Regions from separate parts of the Psychrobacter sp. YGAH215 genome, predicted to be linked through region 3. Evidence: riboswitches for the same ligand, from Rfam matches in the RefSeq annotation. Region 3 holds a riboswitch; each other region holds the start of a gene.
The links. Region 3 has a riboswitch for thiamine pyrophosphate ahead of thiC (phosphomethylpyrimidine synthase ThiC). Riboswitches for the same ligand answer to the same signal wherever they lie in the genome.

Region 1 (6,864 bases), on a different contig from region 3:
TTTGAATATCGCCGTGGTTATAAGTTCTCAACTTATGCGACATGGTGGATTCGTCAGGCAATCACCCGCTCTATCGCTGACCAAGCGCGCACCATTCGTATCCCTGTGCATATGATTGAGACTATTAATAAGATAAACCGTGTCTCTCGTCAGTTGCTACAAGAAATGGGACGTGAGCCTACACCTGAGGAATTGGGCGAACGCTTAGAGATGGACGAAGTCAAAGTCCGCAAAGTGCTCAAAATTGCCAAAGAGCCTATCTCAATGGAAACGCCAATCGGTGATGATGAAGATTCGCACCTAGGTGATTTCATCGAAGATGGTACAATTTCAAGCCCAGTTGACGATGCGACGGCGGCTGGTCTACAAGAAGCCACGCGTGATGTCTTGAGCAATCTGACTGAGCGTGAAGCACGCGTGCTTAAAATGCGCTTTGGTATCGATATGCCAACCGATCATACACTAGAGGAAGTCGGTAAGCAGTTTGATGTCACGCGTGAGCGTATCCGTCAGATCGAAGCAAAAGCGCTACGTAAATTGCGTCATCCTTCACGTTCTGAGCATCTGCGCTCGTTCTTAGAAAATGACTAATTTATCTAGACATGCTTCATTGTCTAAAAGTTTCTTAAAATTACATCAAAAAAGCTGAGCATGTCTCAGCTTTTTTGTGCCTATTATTTGATGGCGGTTATTTAATAGCTATTAGCTTATGCTATTAACTTATCTAATCAAAATATCCTAAAAACGCTGCGTTATTGCTGATATCAATTTTTTATAGCCTCTGTCTGCGCAGGCACAGCAAGCAAGCAAGAAAAATTGCTATCAGCAGCAGTATACTTAGAATTACTACAAGATGCGCTCGAGTCAGAATGTGCATTTATTGAATCATGCTTTGCGACGACTGGTGAATTTCCTGCTCCCGGTGAAGCGTATTGCCGAGCGTTTGGAGTACGTTATAAAAGCGTAATTACCCTACGGTTTTTAATTCGCATGGCCTATGCCGCACCTGTGCATTTGACTAATACCAGCGCGGCGACTTTTAATGTCTATATAAAGGTGTTGACTGAGCACATACAGCTGGCTCTGAAGCCTTATGAGCTCGACTCTGCGCAACTGGCGCTTTATACCGATGCTTATCTAGGCATTATCGATAGCTTAAGTGTGGAGTTGCTGTATGCAGAAGGGTTATATGAGCGCCGTTTTAAAGCCATGCTAATGCTCTATCATACAGCTATTGCACAGCTTAATAAAAAATAGCTTTTTAAATGTAAAACAATTTTATTAATGGTTATTTGAGCATCACTTGCTAATGATGACTGATCTCGCCTATCATAGGGACGCTCGGTTGTCTTATAACCATAAAGACCAACATTTGAATCATAAGAACCTTGTCGGGGTGCTTTGATTTTTGATGATTTAATTACCATCAAAATCATGGCTGAGAGAGTCCCGCGAACCTGATGCAGTTAGCACTGACGTAGGAAACAAGCGTGTCGATATACAAGTCACAATTACTTTATGTTTTGCCAATCTATTTAACCTAGACTGGCAAATTTATTGTGCCTTATTATCTCTTTTTTTCTGCCATTTTCTTACTGCACTTTATAACAGTAAGTGAAAACTATGGATTACCAAACACTACGCAATAACTGTCCGACTTGGGATGCTTATATTGGACATGATTTTGTCAATCAACTGGCAGCAGGAACGCTCGCCCCTGACAGCTTTCGCCATTACCTTGTGCAAGACTATTTATACTTAATTCACTATACCCGCGTGATGGCGCTGAGCGTATATAAGAGCGACACGCTGGCACAAATGCGCGTCGGTCAAGCCGGTATCAACGCCATGCTTGATTTAGAAATTGGCATGTATTTAGACTTTTGTCAGCAGTGGGGAATCGCGCTTGAGGAAGTTGAAAACGCTCCTGAATCGCCAGCCACCATTGCCTACAGCCGTTATATCTTAGATGCGGCAATGTCAGACTCGCTAGCTGAACTGTATGCTGCAATTGCACCTTGCTTGATGGGCTATGGAGAGATCGGCAAACGTATCAAAGATGAGGGTTTTATCGCGGGTAACCCTTATCAGCCATGGATTGATGTATTTTCAAGCGATGACTTTCAAGCGATTACTGCACAAAATGAAGCGCATATTAATAAGCTGCTGACAGACGCTAGCGCTACTCAAGCAGACAAATTTCAACGCTTATTTAACACCGCATCTCGAATGGAAGTCAATTTTTGGCAGCAGGCGTTAGATTTGTCTTAATTTATAAACAATCTGACTTGGTTCTAAAAAAGCCCTCTAGAATCAAAAACAATGATCAATAATAACGATCCACAAGGAAAAACATCATGGCAGCATTCGATGAACACGCAAGCGCGTATGACAGTTGGTTTTTTGACAATCAAAACTTGCTCACCAGCGAACTAAAACTGGTCGCACACTTCTTAGATAAAGACCGTGAGATATTGTCGGTCGGCTGTGGTAGCGGACTATTTGAGTCTTTACTGGCAAAAGACTATGACATTCATATCAAATATGGTATCGAGCCGTCAAAAGACATGGCCGAAGTCGCTGAAAAGCGCGGCTTACAAGTAGATATCAGCCCAGCCGAAACCTGCGAGATTGAGCCCAATAAGTTTGACATCATCATGTTTAACGGCAGCGTCAGCTATATCAGCGATTTAGATATCTGTATCAAAAAAGCCTTTGACGCTCTAAAAACGGGCGGCAAACTTATTCTGATTGATGTACCAAAAGAAAGTGGCTTTGCCAGCTTATATAACCTTGCCAGCGCGGTAGATACGTGGGAGCATCCACTACTTGCGCACATCTCGCCTGCTGATCCTTATCCTATCGAGCTGGTGAAGTCAGCTAACTGGCGTACCTCTGATGAAAAAATCGCCTTAATGCAAGCCAATGGTTTCGTTGATTTTGAATATGCGCAGACTTTATTGACCCATCCTATGTATGCCAACGACAAAGTCCAAGAGGTCATCGAAGGCTATGATCGCGGCGACTACGTGGCAATTTGTGGTTATAAAAAATAACGGTTTTAATGTGCGTTATCGCTGGCTGACACTTGAATAATACGCCGAACGCCCTTATAAATGGTGCATAAAGCGCTTATCATATTTCAATAAAAAATAAGGACCACATCATGACTGATGATCCAAAAGACACCACTACTCCAAACACTGACAACTCGAGCACCGAAAGTCAAGGCAGCAATGCTAGTCCAACGTCGAAAAGAGAAGTTAAAGTGACAGAATTGGTCGCTAATGACGGTATCTTAAAAGGCAAAAAAACTGACGTGCAAAACCCTGAGCTGTGGGAGTTCCCAATGAACTATCCAATGAGCATCATCGGTCATGAAGGTGAGCACGAAAGCTTGCTTAATGAAGTGAAGCTTATCTTGGGTAGCCAATTCCCTGAGTTTGATTTGGCCTCTATGGAAGTCAAACCCTCAAAAACAGGACGCTTCCATTCGGTACGTGCCAATTTATACTTAACCACCGTTGAGCAAGTGAACACGCTTTATGCGGCGCTTGATAATGCAAAAACCGTACGTATGGTGGTTTAACGGTAGTTTTGCTAATTTTATAAAATCTAGCCCGTTTTTCATCCGAATCGTCACTCATATGGGTGGCGATTTTTTATTGTCTGCGGTACAATCTCCACCCGAAATATAACTGCCATTTAGACAATTTGCCCTTATAAATTTAACCAACAATAAAAAGTAAATCCGCGCCATTTTTTACAAAACTTTTATTATTTTTCTTATCGGCGTCTAACCCTTATCCCATCGTCCTTTGCCAAAATTTGGACACGCTTTACCCTCGCATCAACATAGTTTGCCCTTAAAATCAATATAGCATTTTCAAAATTTTCCCGCTATATTGTGTCCACCTACTAACAAATACGCTATATGTAGTGCTCAGTGATTTGAACCGTCACTATGAGCCGCGGCATCGTTTTGCCTAAAAAAAACACCTGCCATGACAGGATGTCTTGTCTTAAAACAGATAGCGTAAAAGATAGCGTGACAAAGCATGTCTGCCAGATTTAACCGCGCAGCAGCCTATAAAGCAACATTATAAATAACTACCTAGCAATCAACTTACGAGGTCAGCATGACACATATCGATAATATCAAAGTAACCAAACGTGATGGACGTTTAGAGCCCATTGATTTAGACAAGATTCACAAGGTTATCGAGTGGGCAGCTCATGATTTAGATAATGTGTCGGTATCGCAAGTTGAGCTAAAGTCGCATATTCAGTTTTATGACGGCATCAGAACGCGTGATATTCACGAAACCATCATCAAGTCAGCCGCTGACCTTATTTCTGAAACCACACCTGACTATCAGTATTTAGCCGCGCGCTTGGCAATCTTCCATTTACGTAAAATTGCTTATAATAAATTCACCCCGCCGCATCTGTATGACCATGTCAAAACGTTGACCGATGCTGGTAAATACGACGAACATATTCTAAAAGACTATAGCCGCGCAGAATTTGATGAATTAGAAGCATACCTCGACCACTGGCGCGATATGAATTTGGCTTATGCCGCCGTTGAGCAAATGGCGGGCAAATACCTTGTCCAAGACCGCGTGACCAAAACCGTTTACGAGAGTCCGCAGTTCTTATATATGCTCGTTGGCATGTGTTTGTTTGCCAACTATGAAAAGAGCGAGCGCTTAAGCTATGTCAAACGCTTTTATGATGCGACCTCACAATTTAAAATCTCGCTACCAACGCCTATCATGTCAGGTGTACGTACGCCGTCGCGCCAGTTTAGCTCGTGCGTCCTAATCGAATGTGGTGATAGCCTAGACTCTATCAACGCCACCACCAGTGCCATCGTCCGTTATGTGTCGCAGCGCGCTGGTATCGGCATCAACGCTGGTCGTATCCGCGCCCTTGGTAGCCCTATCCGTGGCGGCGAAGCACAGCATACTGGCTGTATTCCATTTTACAAACTGTTCCAAACGGCGGTGAAATGCTGCTCACAAGGCGGCGTGCGTGGTGGAGCGGCGACGTTATTCTACCCATTATGGCATTTAGAAGTTGAGTCATTATTGGTGCTAAAAAACAACCGCGGCGTCGAAGACAACCGTGTCCGTCATATGGATTACGGCGTCCAGTTAAATAAAACCATGTATACCCGTTTGATTAAAGGTCAAGATATCTCGCTGTTTTCACCGTCTGATGTTCCGGGTTTGTATGATGCATTTTTTGAAGATCAAGACACCTTTGAAGAACTATATACCAAGTATGAAAACGACCCTAATATCCGTAGCCGTCAAATTCCAGCAACAGAATTGTTTAGCCTGATGATGCAAGAGCGCGCCAGCACTGGTCGTATCTATATCCAAAACGTCGACCATTGCAACACGCATAGCCCATTTGACCCGACAGTTGCACCGATTCGCCAGTCAAACCTATGTATGGAAATCGCCCTGCCAACAAAGCCACTTGATAATATCAATGACGAAACTGGTGAGATTGCCCTTTGTACCCTATCAGCAGTCAACTTAGGTAAAGTCGAAAACGTGAGCGATATCGAAGAGCCAGCCGAACTCATCGTCCGTGCGCTTGATGCCCTGCTCGACTATCAAGACTATCCGGTCAAAGCCGCTGAAAACGGTAGTATGCGTCGCCGTACCTTAGGTGTTGGCGTGATTAACTATGCGTATTACTTAGCGAAGAATGGCGTACGCTATTCAGACGGCAGCGCGCATGGTCTAACCCATCAAACCTTTGAAGCGTTGCAATTTTATCTCTTGAAAGCGTCAAACAAATTGGCAAAAGAGCAAGGCGCTTGCCCTGCGTTTAATGAGACTACTTACTCGCAAGGTATCCTACCGATTGATACCTATAAAAAAGACTTGGATCAAATCTGCCAAGAGCCGCTACATCTCGATTGGGAAACGCTACGTAGCGAGATTACCACTCACGGTCTGCGCAACTCTACCCTAACTGCTTTGATGCCGTCTGAGACTTCTAGTCAAATTGCCAACGCCACCAATGGTATCGAGCCACCACGCGGTCTGGTGTCTATCAAAGCGTCAAAAGATGGTATCTTAAAGCAAGTAGTACCTGAGATTGACAAGCTAAAAGGTCAGTACGAGCTACTATGGCAAATGCCGAACAATGACGGTTACCTAAAGCTGGTTGCCATTATGCAAAAATTCGTCGATCAAAGTATCTCTGCCAATACCAACTACGATCCGGTTCGTTATGAAGGTGGCCGTGTACCAATGAAGATATTGCTAAAAGATCTGCTAAACGCGTATAAGCTTGGCGTGAAGACGTTGTACTACCATAACACTCGTGATGGTGCGAACGATGCGCAAGCGGATATGGAAGATGATTGCGCAGGCGGTGCTTGTAAGATTTAGGTTTTACGATTAGGGAAGAGCTTTAACCTAAAAGTTATCTGAAGAGAGAGAAATATACATGTCATGGATAATTTATCTTACAAACTATCCATGACTCGTTTCTCGTTAAAGAGCGAGTAAATTTATTTTTATAAAAAGATTCTTCACATATGGATATAGTTACTCTAGCACCTTATGCTACGTTCGCAATTCTGCTCCTAGCTTTATTGAACTTCCTATTAAATATGAAGGACAGGAGGAATAAACAAGAAATTGAAACAAGGAAAAACTTTCTTAATCATACTGCATGGACTAACGAAGGCGATATAAATTCTCAAGATTTCAACTTTATCACCCTTAGAGTTCACGACATTTCATCTTATATTTTTAATGGTACTATTGAGTATCATACATTTGAAGATGATCACATTAAAAATAAAAACTTAGTTTTCTATTTTAGAAAATCTAG
Region 2 (6,864 bases), on a different contig from region 3:
GGCTAAACGCTCAGCAATACGGCATATATACCGGTTCAACCATTCATGAAGTGGCACAAGTAGTGGTCGCTGGTAACGCCGTCAGCACCGAGGTTGGCAATACCGCGGTCGTCACAAAAATGATACGAGTGATGATGCTCGCGCCTTTCTTATTGATTTTATCGTTTGCCTTAACCAAAACCGGTAGTGATAATGGCGAAAAGCCGTCTTTCATAAATCGTGTGCAACAAGTGAAAGTCCCTTGGTTTGCCTTTATCTTTATTTTGGTGGTGGTATTGCATACGTGGATACCGATGACGGCAAGCTTTGAGCAGAGCATGGTCATGCTTGATGATGTCTTATTGACGATGGCAATGTTTGCCCTTGGTTTGACCACCCATATGAGTGCCATTAAACAAGCTGGCGTCAAACCATTGATACTTGGGGCGATTATGTTTACTTGGTTAATCGTTGGTGGCGGCTTGATCAATATTGGCATCGCTTCACTGTAAAAAAGCTATTTACGCACCAATAAAACTAAAAATGCCGACGATTATCACTATAATCGTCGGCATTGTTGTTCTAAGACTTTACTATTTATTTATCAAAAGCAATAAACATAAATAATAGGCGAAAAAAAACGAACCCTAAGGCTCGTTTTTTACTCATCTTGCTCTAATTGTCTAGAAAGACGGATTAGATAGCAACGATGTTATGTGCTTGTGGGCCTTTTTGGCCTTGAGTTACAGTGAACTCAACTTCTTGGCCTTCAGCCAAAGTTTTGAAACCTGAACCAGTGATTTCGCTGTAATGAGCAAAAACGTCTGCGCCGTTTTCTGGAGCGATGAAACCAAAGCCTTTAGCTTCGTTGAACCACTTAACTGTACCTTTTTGAACGTCTGACATAGTCATAACCCTGATATTTAATTTATTTTTGGCCTAATTGGCCGATAACGCTTGCAAATAGCTACTGAACGATAAATATTAAAACGAAGGATTATAACTAATACTACGAGGTAATGATTTGGTGCAGAACTGCTCTTAAGCTTGGAGGTATTATAGGTGGCCTAGCGCAGTATCGCAAGCCTTATCTTATCTTTAGTGTAACAAAGCGCAATTATTGGCTATTTTTTGACCTTATTTGCTTTATTTTTAGGTATTTGGCAAAGATTTTAAGCATTTACTCAATATATTTAGGCATTTGGCAAACGGAATAAATATATTGCGACGCTACTACATACCACTGTAACGAGCCATGCTACCCATAGCGTATCGGCTGGCAAGCGATAAAATAACATCGCCGTTGATAGTGTCATCATAATCGTTGCTAACCACTTCGCATATAGCGGTACGGCACGGCGCTCTTCCCAATCACGGACGTATTTACCAAAATATTTGTGATTAATCAGCCAAAAGTGAAAGCGTCGTGAGCTACGCGCCCAGCAACCTGCTGCCAGCAATATAAAAGGCGCGGTCGGTATCACCGGTAATAATGCACCGATAATTCCCAAGACAAAAAATATCCAGCCAAATATCAAAAATGCCCAACGCACCGCTGGGCTATTGTGTTGATTGGTCTTTGGGCGGTAGTAGAAGTGCTTTTTTTGGCTCATAAAGGATGTCGTTGGATAGTGGATATCGTTGGATAGTGTCAGATAATCAGGTTTTGGCCGGCAAATTTATGACAAAGACGGCGGCTTATAGAACTCACTAAGGATGCCGTATGAGGAGATATGCTACAAGACTATTTTTATGAGGGTTTTGCTATCAATCGGTATGTTTGGTTAGTGATTGGGTAAGTACCAATTACAGATAGTGCGCTCTTCTATTAACACGTCGATTGAAAGCGCCTATAAGATTGAAAGCGCTTATAAAAAGCCGTCACAAATGAGAACTGTTATAAAGGACGGTTAACGAGCGTCAGTCATCACCTTTCATTGTCATTCCTGATACGCTTGCATCACCGCTTACAAGTCGTCTATGATGATGCAGTAGCTATCGATAATAGTCATTAGCAGTACGGATTCATGAGCAATACTGATCAAAAATAATGCAGCACCACTCAATCTTGTCGGGGTGCTTTGCTTTTAACCTTGTAACGATTGTTAAAACCATCGCTGAGACACACCCGTGAACCTGAAGCAGTTAGCACTGACGTAGGAAACAAGCATGACAGACCCTAAGCAGTCTATAAATAAGAGAAATCTCTATCTGATTCGCTGATCTGATGGCGTATCTGACTTTGAGATTTTTCCTTTCTTGTTTTGCCTTTTTTGTTTTATTTAAACAGCATCAGTCTGATTGTTTTCTATCATTAAGAAGGAAACAACCATGCAGTCAACCACCAAACTTACTCTGACCCTCGAATGGTTTTTAAACCCTGATCACCTGCCCTTTATCGCGGGTGTGACCACAGGCGCGTATGAGCAAGCAGGGCTAGATATCACCATCATTGAGCCTGATGACCACTATGATGGCTTTGCTGAATTGCAAAATCAAAGCATCGATCTGCATGTGAATGAGCCAATTCATCTGTTTGAGCATTACGCGCCTAATTTGCGTGCGCTTGGCTGTTTTTTTGAGACCGATGGCGGCATATTGATGCAGCAATCCAGCATGGATAAGCTCAAGAACAATCAACCGATTCGCGTTTGTACCCCAGCGGCTGAAGAAAAAACCAATCGCATTGGCTTTGGAGATATTAGCCCGCTATGCCAAGAAAAACGGCTTTAGTATCAGCCGTGATAATGTGACCTTTGTACAAAAAGACTTCTACCATATAAAAAACCTGCAAGAAGACCCAAACCTCGATGGTGCATGGCTGTGCTTTTATAACTTTGAAGGCGTTGAAGCGACGCATGAAGGGTTGGACTTTACGTTTATGGATCAGCATCTGTCACCTTATCCGAACTTTTCGGCGTTAGAAATCCTCACGACTGAGGATATCTATAACGCGAAAAAAGACGCGATAGATACCTTTATCCAAGTGACCAACCAGATGACTGAGCTGTGTAAAAATGATCCAGAGACTGCCCACCATATGTATTACAACTATAGTAAAACTGAGGCGGACGCGCTGATGGATGCCATTATTGATAATACGCTGAGCAGATTGATCACACCAATCACACCTGATGCCAATAAATGGCAAGAACTGCGCGAGATGCTAGCCGAAATCGATATCGTGATGTTGACTGATGAGCAGTACCAGTCGCTGTGGGCGCTGTAGAAGTAAGCTATTTTTGTTACTTTAAATGAGAGCAAAGTTAAACTAATACTAATCAGCTGATGTCCATCTCTATCGGACTTTGGCGAGTGAATTTGAGCGTGATGGGTACGATATCGTCAATAGCAAGGTTGCTTAAAGGCGCGCGTTGTCCGACAGTGAGGTGGTTTATGGTGTTCCTTACGTTAGCGTGTTATTCCTTTAGAAATAATAGACTAATTACTGATGTTAAAAGACCACTGCAACATATTATGTGTACTGTAACTGTCTTTATACATCAGGCAAGCTAAAGAATAAGTTATAAAAATTAAAAGTCAGAAGTAGTTCATCTTCGACAGCTCTATTTGCAAATCGTCAACAAGTTCTAGCTAAAGTTTGTATTTATATGATAATAATTAATAGCAAACCTTTAATGCTATTAACTAAATTTTCTTTTAATATAGTCGTTTATATCGAAAAATTTATTGAATAAGAGTATTCTACTAAAATATCTGTTCATAAAAAATTTAACTATCTTTTCAGATTTAGTATTTTGAAAGTTCTCTAACCGATCTTTGTTCATCCAGTATTTAATAACGTTACAGAAATCTTTTGTATAACCATCTCCATAAAACTCCGAATAGAGCGACTTTTCCCACCAATCTCTATGAGCAACAACCCACCCTTCAAAATCTATCTCTTTATTTAATTTTTTTAGGTTTCCGTGCTTTTCATTAAACTCTGTATTAACAAAATTGAATACCATTTCACAGTACTGTTCATAAATAAGAAATCTTTCATATACCTTATTTTTTTTAATTCTAAAACTACTCTCTTTATCTACATAAAAAAAGCAAAACTCAGACCAGTATTTTGTAAAATTACAGTCCTCTACATATGGATTAGAGATTGATATTTTTTGTAAGTCTGATAATTTCTGTAGAACATTACTTCTTACAGTGGTATTTCTATTTAACCAAAAGGCATAAGCATTAAAAAATAAAGTAATGAGTAACACTCCATCTTTTAAGCCAAATTCATAAGATGGAATGCTTAAAATAAGTTCTTGGAACGAGTTATCTAACATAATATTATGCAACGCTAAAAGGTAATTTTTTACCACTTCTAGGTCTTATATTGTATGCTGGATTTTGTTCATTTTGACTACTTCTAACTACTTTTGGCTTTGCAAGCTCAAAAGCTTCGAGAATAGATAAGTCTTCATTAGAATGTATTGCAGAACTAATCAGAGCTTGGGTAAAATCTCCACCTTGCTCAGACTCTCCAGAAGACTCATCTTCAGAGCAAGCATATAAACTTACTTTTTGCGAAGGACATTGATTTATCCAAGCTAAATATTTATTTCGATGATATCCCATGCTATCGTAAGTTCTACTTTCTACACCAAACTCAAATTTTTCAGTAATACTACGTTCAAAATTAGCACAAGTATCAAAAATACAAATTTGTTTTTCTGAAAACACACCAATGTCCTGCTGAGTAAAGAAATCCTCGTCATCTACATAAAATTTGCGTCCTAGTAAATGACTGTATGAACCATGTCCAGCAAAATAGAACAAGACAAAGTCATTTTCCTCTGATCTTATTTCATTTATTAAATTTTCTATACGAGATTTGAACTTAGTTTCTAGCTTAACTATTTCATTAGATTTCCATTGCCCTCCTCTATCGCTTAGCAAATAGTCATACATTCCTTGAATGTCTTTACTGACGCCCGGTAAGTAGTCATCACCTTCCCCTGCACACCCAATTAATACAGCCTTTATTTTCATAAATTTTCCTTAAAAAACGATTAAAGCATAGTTTAATGACTTTTTATTATTCTTTCTGAAACACTGGCATAACAATATCTGCCTCAGTAGAGAAGACTATATACAACAAAATGTATAATAGCACACAAATATCTAGCTATATTGTAAAACTAAGGGCTATGTAAAGAACTAAGCAGTAGGCAATAAAAAACGCCATCACAATTGTGACAGCGTTCTTTATTACTATAGATATTTACGCTTTTTTTACAACGCTTTAAGCTCCTCCATCTGCCCCGCCATAGCCTTAATCTGACCTTCTAGCTCAGCCAGTTTCGCTTTCTCAGCATCGACCACTTCCGCAGGCGCTTTACTGACAAAGCCTTCATTACCAAGCTTGCGGGCGATACCTTCGGCTTGACCTTTCAGCTTATCATATGACTTGCCCAAACGTGCAAGCTCAGCCGTTGGATCAATCAGTCCTTTCATGGGTACAAGGACGCGCAGCTGACCAATCATACTCGATGATGATAATGGCACATCATCGCCTTCTTTGACGATTTCTAAGCTCTCGACTTTGGCAAGCGCTTTAAACTGATTTTTGATGCGTGATAGGCGCGCATCTTCATCAGCAGAGATATTTTGTAGCAGTACTGGCAAGCGTACCGCATTACCGAGTTTCATCTCACCACGGATATTACGCACGCTGGCGATAAGCTCTTGAAGCCACGCCATATCAGCCTCAGTTTGCTCACTGATTTGCGCAGTATCGGTTTGTGGATAGTCAGCAACGACGATGCTGTCGGTGTTTTTACGACCCAATAGCGGTGCCACCGTCTGCCAGATTTGCTCGGTCAAATACGGCATGATTGGATGGCTAAAGCGTAGCGCGGTCTCAAGCACATGCAGCAGCACATAGCGGATTTGCGCTTTACGCTCGCTTGATACCGAGTCATCATTGAGGCTGGCTTTGGCAAGCTCAACATACCAATCACAGTATTCATTCCAGATAAATTCATAAATATCATGGCTGACCATATCGAGGCGATACTGGGAAAAATGCTGATGGATATTACTAATCGTCGAGTTTAGACGACTCATGATCCATTTTTCTGGTAATTCCCAAACAGCCATGTTGGCCGCTTGGTCAATCGCTTGCGCATTACCCTCTTTATCGACACAATTCATCAGTACAAAGCGGCTGGCGTTCCAGATTTTATTACAGAAGTTACGATAGCCCTCGACACGTTTTAGATCAAAGTTGATATCGCGACCAGTACTGGCAAGGGAGGTAAAGGTAAAGCGCAGCGCATCGGTACCGTAAGCTGGGATACCTTCTGGGAACTCTTTTCGGGTTTGCTTCTCAATCTTTGCCGCGTCTTTTGGATTCATCATATTGCTGGTACGTTTTTCTACCAGCGCTTCCAGATCAATACCATCAATCAAGTCGATAGGATCTAAGACGTTACCTTTAGATTTGGACATTTTCTGACCGTTACCATCACGAACCAGACCATGCACATAAACAGTCTTAAACGGTACTTGCGGCGTGCCGTCTTCGTTTTTCACAAAATGCATAGTCATCATGATCATGCGTGCGACCCAAAAGAAGATAATGTCAAAGCCAGTCACCAACACGCTGGTTGGGTGAAAGGTTTTTAGTACGCGCGGATCAGCGTTCGGGTCTGCCCAGTCAAGCGTACTAAACGTCCACAAACCCGAGCTAAACCAGGTATCAAGCACATCATCGTCTTGGCGCAATTTAACATCGTCGCTTAGATTATATTTAGTGCGAACTTCCGCTTCATCACGGGCAACATAAATCTCGCCATTCGCGTCGTCATACCATGCAGGAATGCGGTGTCCCCACCATAGCTGACGGCTGATACACCAGTCCTGCAAGTCCGTCAT
Region 3 (6,864 bases):
GCGGACAAAATCATAAATAGCAATAACCAACCGCGTAGCCCTTTGGTACATGCCCACATAAATTTGAGCATACCTTCACGCGGCGAGGGCAGCGGCATAGGCGTCTCAGGAAAGGCGGGCAGACGAGTTTCAAAAAATCGAAATAGAGCATTCATAGGCAGTCAGGGAGCATTCATAGCAGTACGCCAAGATAAACGCCGTTAAGCGCTATCGTGAATCGTTACTTTTGTTATTAGGATTGCTGGTTATTTTAACAAAATTCGTCCTCATGCTTGCATGCTAATTGTAAGCTGAACAATCAAGCGCACAATAATTAGATTGCTGCAGATGAAATATTTTGTTACATTCCATTATTTCTTTTAGTTTATTGCTTGCCTTTATTTATACGTTTTAGTAAACGAGAAATCAGCTAATGAATAAGTATTTTTTACTCATATAAAAATAATAAACGCGCAAAGTTGCGACTTAACAAGGATAAAGTTGATGATGTATTTAACGATAGCGGTGCTCTGTAGCGTCGCTGTTTCCGTACTTTTAAAAATATTACGCCAAAAAAATATCGATATTCGCCAAACCATCGTGGCAGGCTATCCCGTGGCATTTCTATTAACTTGGCTGTTATTAAAACCAGATGTCAGTAGTATCGGCGCACTTGGCAATGCCTGGGGCATCATTATTGCGCTTGGTATCTTGTTGCCAGCAGTGTTTATTATCCTTGGGCGGGCGATTGAATCGGTCGGGATGGTAGCAACCGATGCTGCTCAGCGTTTATCGCTTATCATTCCTATCGTTGCTGCATTTCTATTATTTGGTGAAGTACTGACGGGTACGCGCATATTTGGCCTGTTGTTAGGATTTTTGGCGCTTGGGGCTTTGGTTTATCGTCCGCAGCATGGGCTTATAAATAGCCAAGCAAAGCAGACGCCACTTTGGTTATTTGGCGTTTGGCTAGGCTATGGCGTGATTGATATTTTGTTCAAACAAGTTGCCAAGCAAGGCGCGGCGTTTCCTTTAACCTTATTTGTGACCTTTGGGCTAGCAGGTTTGCTGCTGCTCGTTTACCTGCTTAGCACTCGCGTGCGCTGGCAGAGCAATGCCCTTAGCGCAGGATTATTACTTGGCGCGCTCAATATGGGCAATATATATGCTTATATACGCGCCCATCAAGTATTGTCTGAGTCGCCAAGTATCGTCTTTACAGGCATGAACGTCGGCGTGATTGCGGTGGCAACTTTAATTGGAGTAGGCGTATTTAAAGAGCGCCTTAATCGTATCAATATCGTCGGTTTATTACTGGCGATTGGCTGTGTGGCGGTATTGTTTTTGCTTTAATCTTGTCACTGTGAAATAGATAAAATTTTAACTTATCAACAATAGGCAGGTGGCATGTCCTATGATAAGGTAACTGACAGTCAGGCTCATACTATTGAGGGCTGATTGACTTATTATAATAACGTTTGACCCTTATTAATTAGGATAGGATACCCATTCAATGGAATACGAAAAACAACTACAGCATATAAAAAATGGCTCAGGATTTATCGCCGCGCTTGACCAAAGTGGTGGCAGCACGCCAAAAGCATTAGAGAACTATGGCGTCAGCGGCGATGCTTATGACAATGACGAGGCGATGTTTGATTTGGTGCATGAGATGCGCGCGCGTATCATGACTTGTGATGCCTTTGATAATGAGCGTGTCCTTGGCGCGATTTTATTTGAAGATACCATGGAGCGCGAGGTTAATGGCAAACCGACCGCCAATTACCTATGGGAAGATAAAAATATCGTACCGTTTTTAAAGGTAGATAAGGGTTTGGCTGAACACATGAACGGCGTACAGGTGATGCGTCCGATGCCAAATCTAGACTTGTTGCTGGATAAAGCAAAAAATTATCCGGTATTTGGCACCAAAATGCGCTCAGTCATTTATGAGCCAAGTGTCGATGGTATCGAGCTTGTCGTACAGCAGCAGTTTGATGTCGCAAAGCAAATTCTTTCTAAAGGTTTTATGCCGATTGTTGAGCCAGAAGTCGATATCAACAGTAGCAAAAAGCATGACTGCGAAATCATCCTTAAAACCAGTATTTTGCACAATCTTGAGTTTTTAGACGATGATCATCAAGTGATGCTAAAACTGACTTTGCCTGAAGAAGACGGATTTTATCAAGAGCTGATTGATCATCCAAAAGTGCTAAAAGTGGTGGCGCTATCTGGCGGTTACAGTCGTCATGACGCCTGCGAAAAATTGAAGCAAAATCCCGGTATGATTGCGAGCTTCTCGCGTGCTTTTACCGAAGGCTTAAGTAAGCAACAAAGCGACGCAGAGTTTGCTGATACGATTAATACTTCTATTAAAGAGATTTACGAAGCATCAAAGATTTAATCTACTATAAAGATAAAACAGTTTGCAATAAAAAGCGCTACTTATGAGTAGCGCTTTTTTGTGAATTAAGCATTAACGTTAATCGCTTAAACTTCTTTATACAACTGGCGACCCTCGGCATGATATTTTTGCATCATCTCGTCCATGCCTTTTTCAATATCAGCGCGGCTCATCGCACTAGTAGCCTGAACGCCGTTTTCTTTTGCATCTAAACCTTTAGCATACTCGCGCACGTTTTGAGTGATTTTCATCGAGCAGAATTTAGGACCACACATCGAGCAAAAGTGCGCCGACTTATGGGCGTCTTTTGGTAGCGTCTCGTCATGATATTCACGCGCCGTATCAGGGTCGAGCGCCAGATTAAACTGATCATCCCAGCGGAACTCAAAACGCGCTTTGGACAAAGCATTGTCACGTGCCTGTGCACCCGGATGGCCTTTAGCAAGGTCGGCAGCATGAGCGGCGATTTTATAAGTGATGATGCCGTCCTTGACGTCTTTTTTATTGGGCAAACCGAGATGCTCCTTTGGCGTCACATAACAGAGCATCGCTGTGCCAAACCAGCCAATCATTGCCGCCCCAATGGCACTGGTGATATGGTCATAACCAGGCGCAATATCAGTGGTTAATGGCCCTAAAGTATAAAAAGGTGCGTCGCTACATAGCTCAAGCTGCAAGTCCATATTTTCTTTAATACGGTTCATCGCCACGTGTCCAGGGCCTTCAATCATCACCTGTACATCATGCTTCCATGCGACTTGCGTCAACTCACCTAGGGTACGTAGCTCACCAAATTGTGCTTCGTCATTGGCATCTTGCAAACAGCCCGGACGTAAGCCATCGCCTAAGCTAAATGCCACATCATACTGCTTCATAATCTCGCAGATATCTTCAAAATGCGTGTATAAAAAGCTCTCTTTATGATGGGCCAAACACCACTGTGCCATGATAGAGCCGCCACGCGAGACGATGCCCGTCAAGCGATTTGCCGTCAGCGGTACATAACGTAGCAGTACGCCAGCGTGAATGGTAAAGTAATCAACGCCTTGCTCGGCTTGCTCAATCAATGTATCGCGGAATATCTCCCACGTTAAGTCTTCGGCAACGCCATCGACTTTCTCTAAGGCTTGATAAATCGGCACCGTACCAATTGGCACTGGCGAGTTACGAATCAACCATTCACGGGTCTCATGGATATGATTACCAGTCGATAAATCCATAATGGTATCGGCGCCCCAGCGCGTTGCCCAGGTCATTTTTGATACTTCTTCATCGATAGATGAGCCGAGCGCTGAGTTACCGATATTGGCGTTAATTTTCACTAAAAAATTACGCCCGATAATCATCGGCTCAGATTCTGGGTGATTAATATTATTGGGGATAATGGCGCGACCAGCCGCGACCTCGCTGCGCACAAACTCAGGGGTGATGATTTTTGGCGTATTGGCACCGAAGCTCTCGCCGTCATGTTGGCGCATATCGGTCAGTTCATGCTGTTTTTGCGTCTCACGAATGGCGATATATTCCATTTCAGGGGTAATAATGCCGCGACGTGCGTAGTGCATTTGCGTGACATTCTTTCCTACTAAGGCACGACGTGGTTTATCAATATGCGCAAATCTTAAGTTAGCAGTACTGATATCACGGGCGCGCGCTTGTCCATATGCGCTTGATAAGCCGTCTAACTGTTCAGTATCGTCACGCTCAGCTATCCAGCCTTCGCGTAGCTTTGGTAAGCCTTTGGTCAAATCAATCTCGACATTGGGATCGGTGTAAACACCAGAAGTGTCATAAACATAAAATGGTGGGTTTTGTTCCCATTCGGACTCGCTTGCCCCTTGTATGGGGGTAGGGTCAAGGGTGATCTCGCGCATCGGTACTTGAATGTCAGGACGTGAGCCCCCGATATAGACTTTTTTAGAAGCGGGTAAGATGCGGTGTAAGTCGCGGGCGTCTTCTTCAAAGCGAGTATCATTGGCCGTACGATGGGCAGGCGTTTTTAGAGTGTCGGCTTTTTTATCGACAGTTTTAGTAACAGGGGTCGAAGGGGGTTGGGCTGTTTGTAAATCTGAAGTAGTCATATGCTGTCCTAGCGTGTTGGTTTTTGAATAAAAGCAACACCGCCAGTAGCTGCGGGACAAGACGATGCAAGATAGACAAATTCAATCATCAAACACGTGCACTACTATTAAATTCAACTTTCATTGAAAATTAATCTAATGCCATGTTAAATGATTGGTAGGCGCCGCTTTTTATTGCTTGCCTCATGGCCGCGTAAAAACGCTAGCATATAAAGTATGAGCAATAATAAAAAGGCATTTCTGCGCGCCCTTTGTATATAAAACATAGTCTTAAGACTTCCCTGCGTCGGTACTAACCGCATCAGGTTCGGCGGGTGATCTCTCAGCGAATGTATGACAACCTTATAAACTAAGCTTGTCATACACCGCACCCCGAGTCTGTCAGTGTTGTAAATCAGTCTCATACTAACAAATTATAGGGATGATGCCTAGTCATTTGCCGTTTGTTAGTAGAGAGGCAATCTTGCTGTTATTAATGTAATCACTGTCTTTTAATCAATGACAGTTTTTCAATTAATGACATTCTTTTTAATTAATAAAATCACCGTGCGTATTATTTTTCTGGTGTCCAGCCCTGCGCGCGCTCATAGTCTTCGTTGTCCAAAAACTTCTCGCGTTGCTCGGTTAAGAACTTTTTGGCTTCAGGGTCCATCATGCTGAGATGGTTTTCGTTAATCAGCATGGTTTGCTGCTCAAGCCATTCTTTCCAAGCTTTGTCAGAGACGGTTTCTTGTAGCTCTTGACCTTTTTTATTAGGAAATGGCGGATGCGGCATTTTTGGCAATTCTTGCTTATATTTGCGGCAAAAAACGGTATTGGCTTGTGGATTAAAAGTTTCAGTCATCAGGCAATCCTCATTAATTAGGGGTATTAAATTATCGTGTCGAATATTGGTATTCATCTATCATAACGCGCTTGCACGATTTAGCAAAGCGTATCAGGTGTAGAGAAGGTAACATCAAATCTATCTAATTCTGGCAAAATCAGGCATGGCAAAAAAACACCCGCACAATGGCGGGTGTTAGAGAAAAGCGATGGTTTTAAAGCACAGTTTTATTGCTAGCTTCAACTTTAAAAAGGCTTTTAAGCAAACGCTTTTAGGCGCGCGCGTCCATTAACCACTGCTTGTTTGACTTGATTTGGCGCGGTACCGCCTAAATGGTCACGAGCGGCCAATGAGCCTTCTAGCGTTAGATAGTCAAAAACATCATCGCCAATCGCATCGCTAAACTGCTGCAACTGCGCCAATGACAAATCGCTCAAATCAACACCCTCGTGAATACCCAAAGCAACGGCATTGCCGACCACTTCATGGGCATCACGGAAAGCAACGCCGCGGCGCACCAAATAATCTGCCAAATCGGTCGCAGTTGCATAGCCTTTCAAGGTGGCGGCGCGCATGTTTTCCTTATTCGGAGTAATATTCGGTAGCATATCGGCAAAGGCGAGTAGCGAACCCGTCAAAGTATCGACGCAATCAAATAGCGGCTCTTTGTCTTCTTGGTTGTCTTTATTATAGGCAAGCGGCTGACTTTTCATCAGGCTAAGCAGCGTCATTAGTTGGCCAAACACACGCGCCGCTTTACCGCGTACTAACTCTGGCACGTCAGGGTTTTTCTTTTGTGGCATGATAGATGAGCCAGTACAAAAGCGATCTGGTATCTGCACAAAGTTAAATTGCGCTGACATCCATAGGATAATCTCTTCGCTCATACGCGACATATGCATCATTAAGATAGAAGCCGCCGAGGTAAACTCAATGGCAAAATCACGGTCTGAGACGGCATCGAGCGAGTTTTGGCAAATACCGTCAAAACCTAGCAATTTGGCTGTGATGGTGCGATCAATCGGAAAGGTCGTGCCAGCAAGGGCAGCGCTACCAAGCGGCATTTGATTGATACGGCGACGGGCATCGACCAGACGCTCGGTATCGCGGTAGAGCATCTCAAACCACGCCATCACGTGATGACCAAAGCTCACTGGCTGCGCAGTTTGCAAATGGGTAAAACCCGGCATGATGGTATCGGTATGCTGCTCAGCTAAATCTAGTAAACCGCTTTGCAAACGTACCAGTAGCGCGATGATATTGTCGGTTTCTTCACGCAACCATAAACGAATATCGGTCGCAACCTGATCGTTACGGCTACGGCCAGTATGTAGTTTCTTACCAACCGCACCGACGATATCCGTCAAGCGCGATTCGACATTCATGTGCACGTCTTCAAGCGCAATTGACCAGTTAAACTCACCGGCTTCAATCTCGCGCAGCACTTGCTGTAAACCATCGATAATGGTCGCAACCTCATCCGCACTTAAAATGCCACATTCTTTCAGCATGGTCGCATGGGCGATTGAGCCTTGGATATCGTGACGAGCAAAGCGTTGGTCAAAGCCGACAGA

Region 1: it holds a riboswitch for thiamine pyrophosphate, as region 3 does, so the genes downstream of both, tenA (thiaminase II) here and thiC (phosphomethylpyrimidine synthase ThiC) in region 3, are expected to answer to the same signal.
Region 2: it holds a riboswitch for thiamine pyrophosphate, as region 3 does, so the genes downstream of both, FOR85_RS09970 (ABC transporter substrate-binding protein) here and thiC (phosphomethylpyrimidine synthase ThiC) in region 3, are expected to answer to the same signal.

What each region holds. Positions count from the first base shown of each region.
Region 1 covers NZ_VKLR01000008.1:6,690-13,553, reverse strand. The annotation lists gene rpoD (RNA polymerase sigma factor RpoD) at 1-591, shown strand, start outside; gene FOR85_RS04405 (hypothetical protein) at 817-1,257, shown strand; TPP riboswitch at 1,383-1,501, shown strand; gene tenA (thiaminase II) at 1,624-2,271, shown strand; gene FOR85_RS04395 (class I SAM-dependent methyltransferase) at 2,358-3,056, shown strand; gene FOR85_RS04390 (DUF493 domain-containing protein) at 3,278-3,589, shown strand; gene nrdA (class 1a ribonucleoside-diphosphate reductase subunit alpha) at 4,140-6,416, shown strand; gene FOR85_RS04380 (hypothetical protein) at 6,566-6,864, shown strand, end outside.
Region 2 covers NZ_VKLR01000023.1:12,644-19,507, reverse strand. The annotation lists gene FOR85_RS09985 (YeiH family protein) at 1-491, shown strand, start outside; gene FOR85_RS09980 (cold-shock protein) at 676-885, opposite strand; gene FOR85_RS09975 (YbaN family protein) at 1,173-1,592, opposite strand; TPP riboswitch at 2,042-2,159, shown strand; gene FOR85_RS09970 (ABC transporter substrate-binding protein) at 2,311-2,712, shown strand; gene FOR85_RS09965 (ABC transporter substrate-binding protein) at 2,672-3,208, shown strand; gene FOR85_RS09960 (hypothetical protein) at 3,624-4,271, opposite strand; gene FOR85_RS09955 (caspase family protein) at 4,276-4,977, opposite strand; gene FOR85_RS09950 (valine--tRNA ligase) at 5,221-6,864, opposite strand, start outside.
Region 3 covers NZ_VKLR01000007.1:126,162-133,025, reverse strand. The annotation lists gene FOR85_RS04150 (ABC transporter ATP-binding protein) at 1-155, opposite strand, end outside; gene FOR85_RS04145 (EamA/RhaT family transporter) at 484-1,332, shown strand; gene FOR85_RS04140 (fructose bisphosphate aldolase) at 1,493-2,383, shown strand; gene thiC (phosphomethylpyrimidine synthase ThiC) at 2,470-4,464, opposite strand; TPP riboswitch at 4,726-4,849, opposite strand; gene FOR85_RS04130 (oxidative damage protection protein) at 5,018-5,308, opposite strand; gene argH (argininosuccinate lyase) at 5,548-6,864, opposite strand, start outside.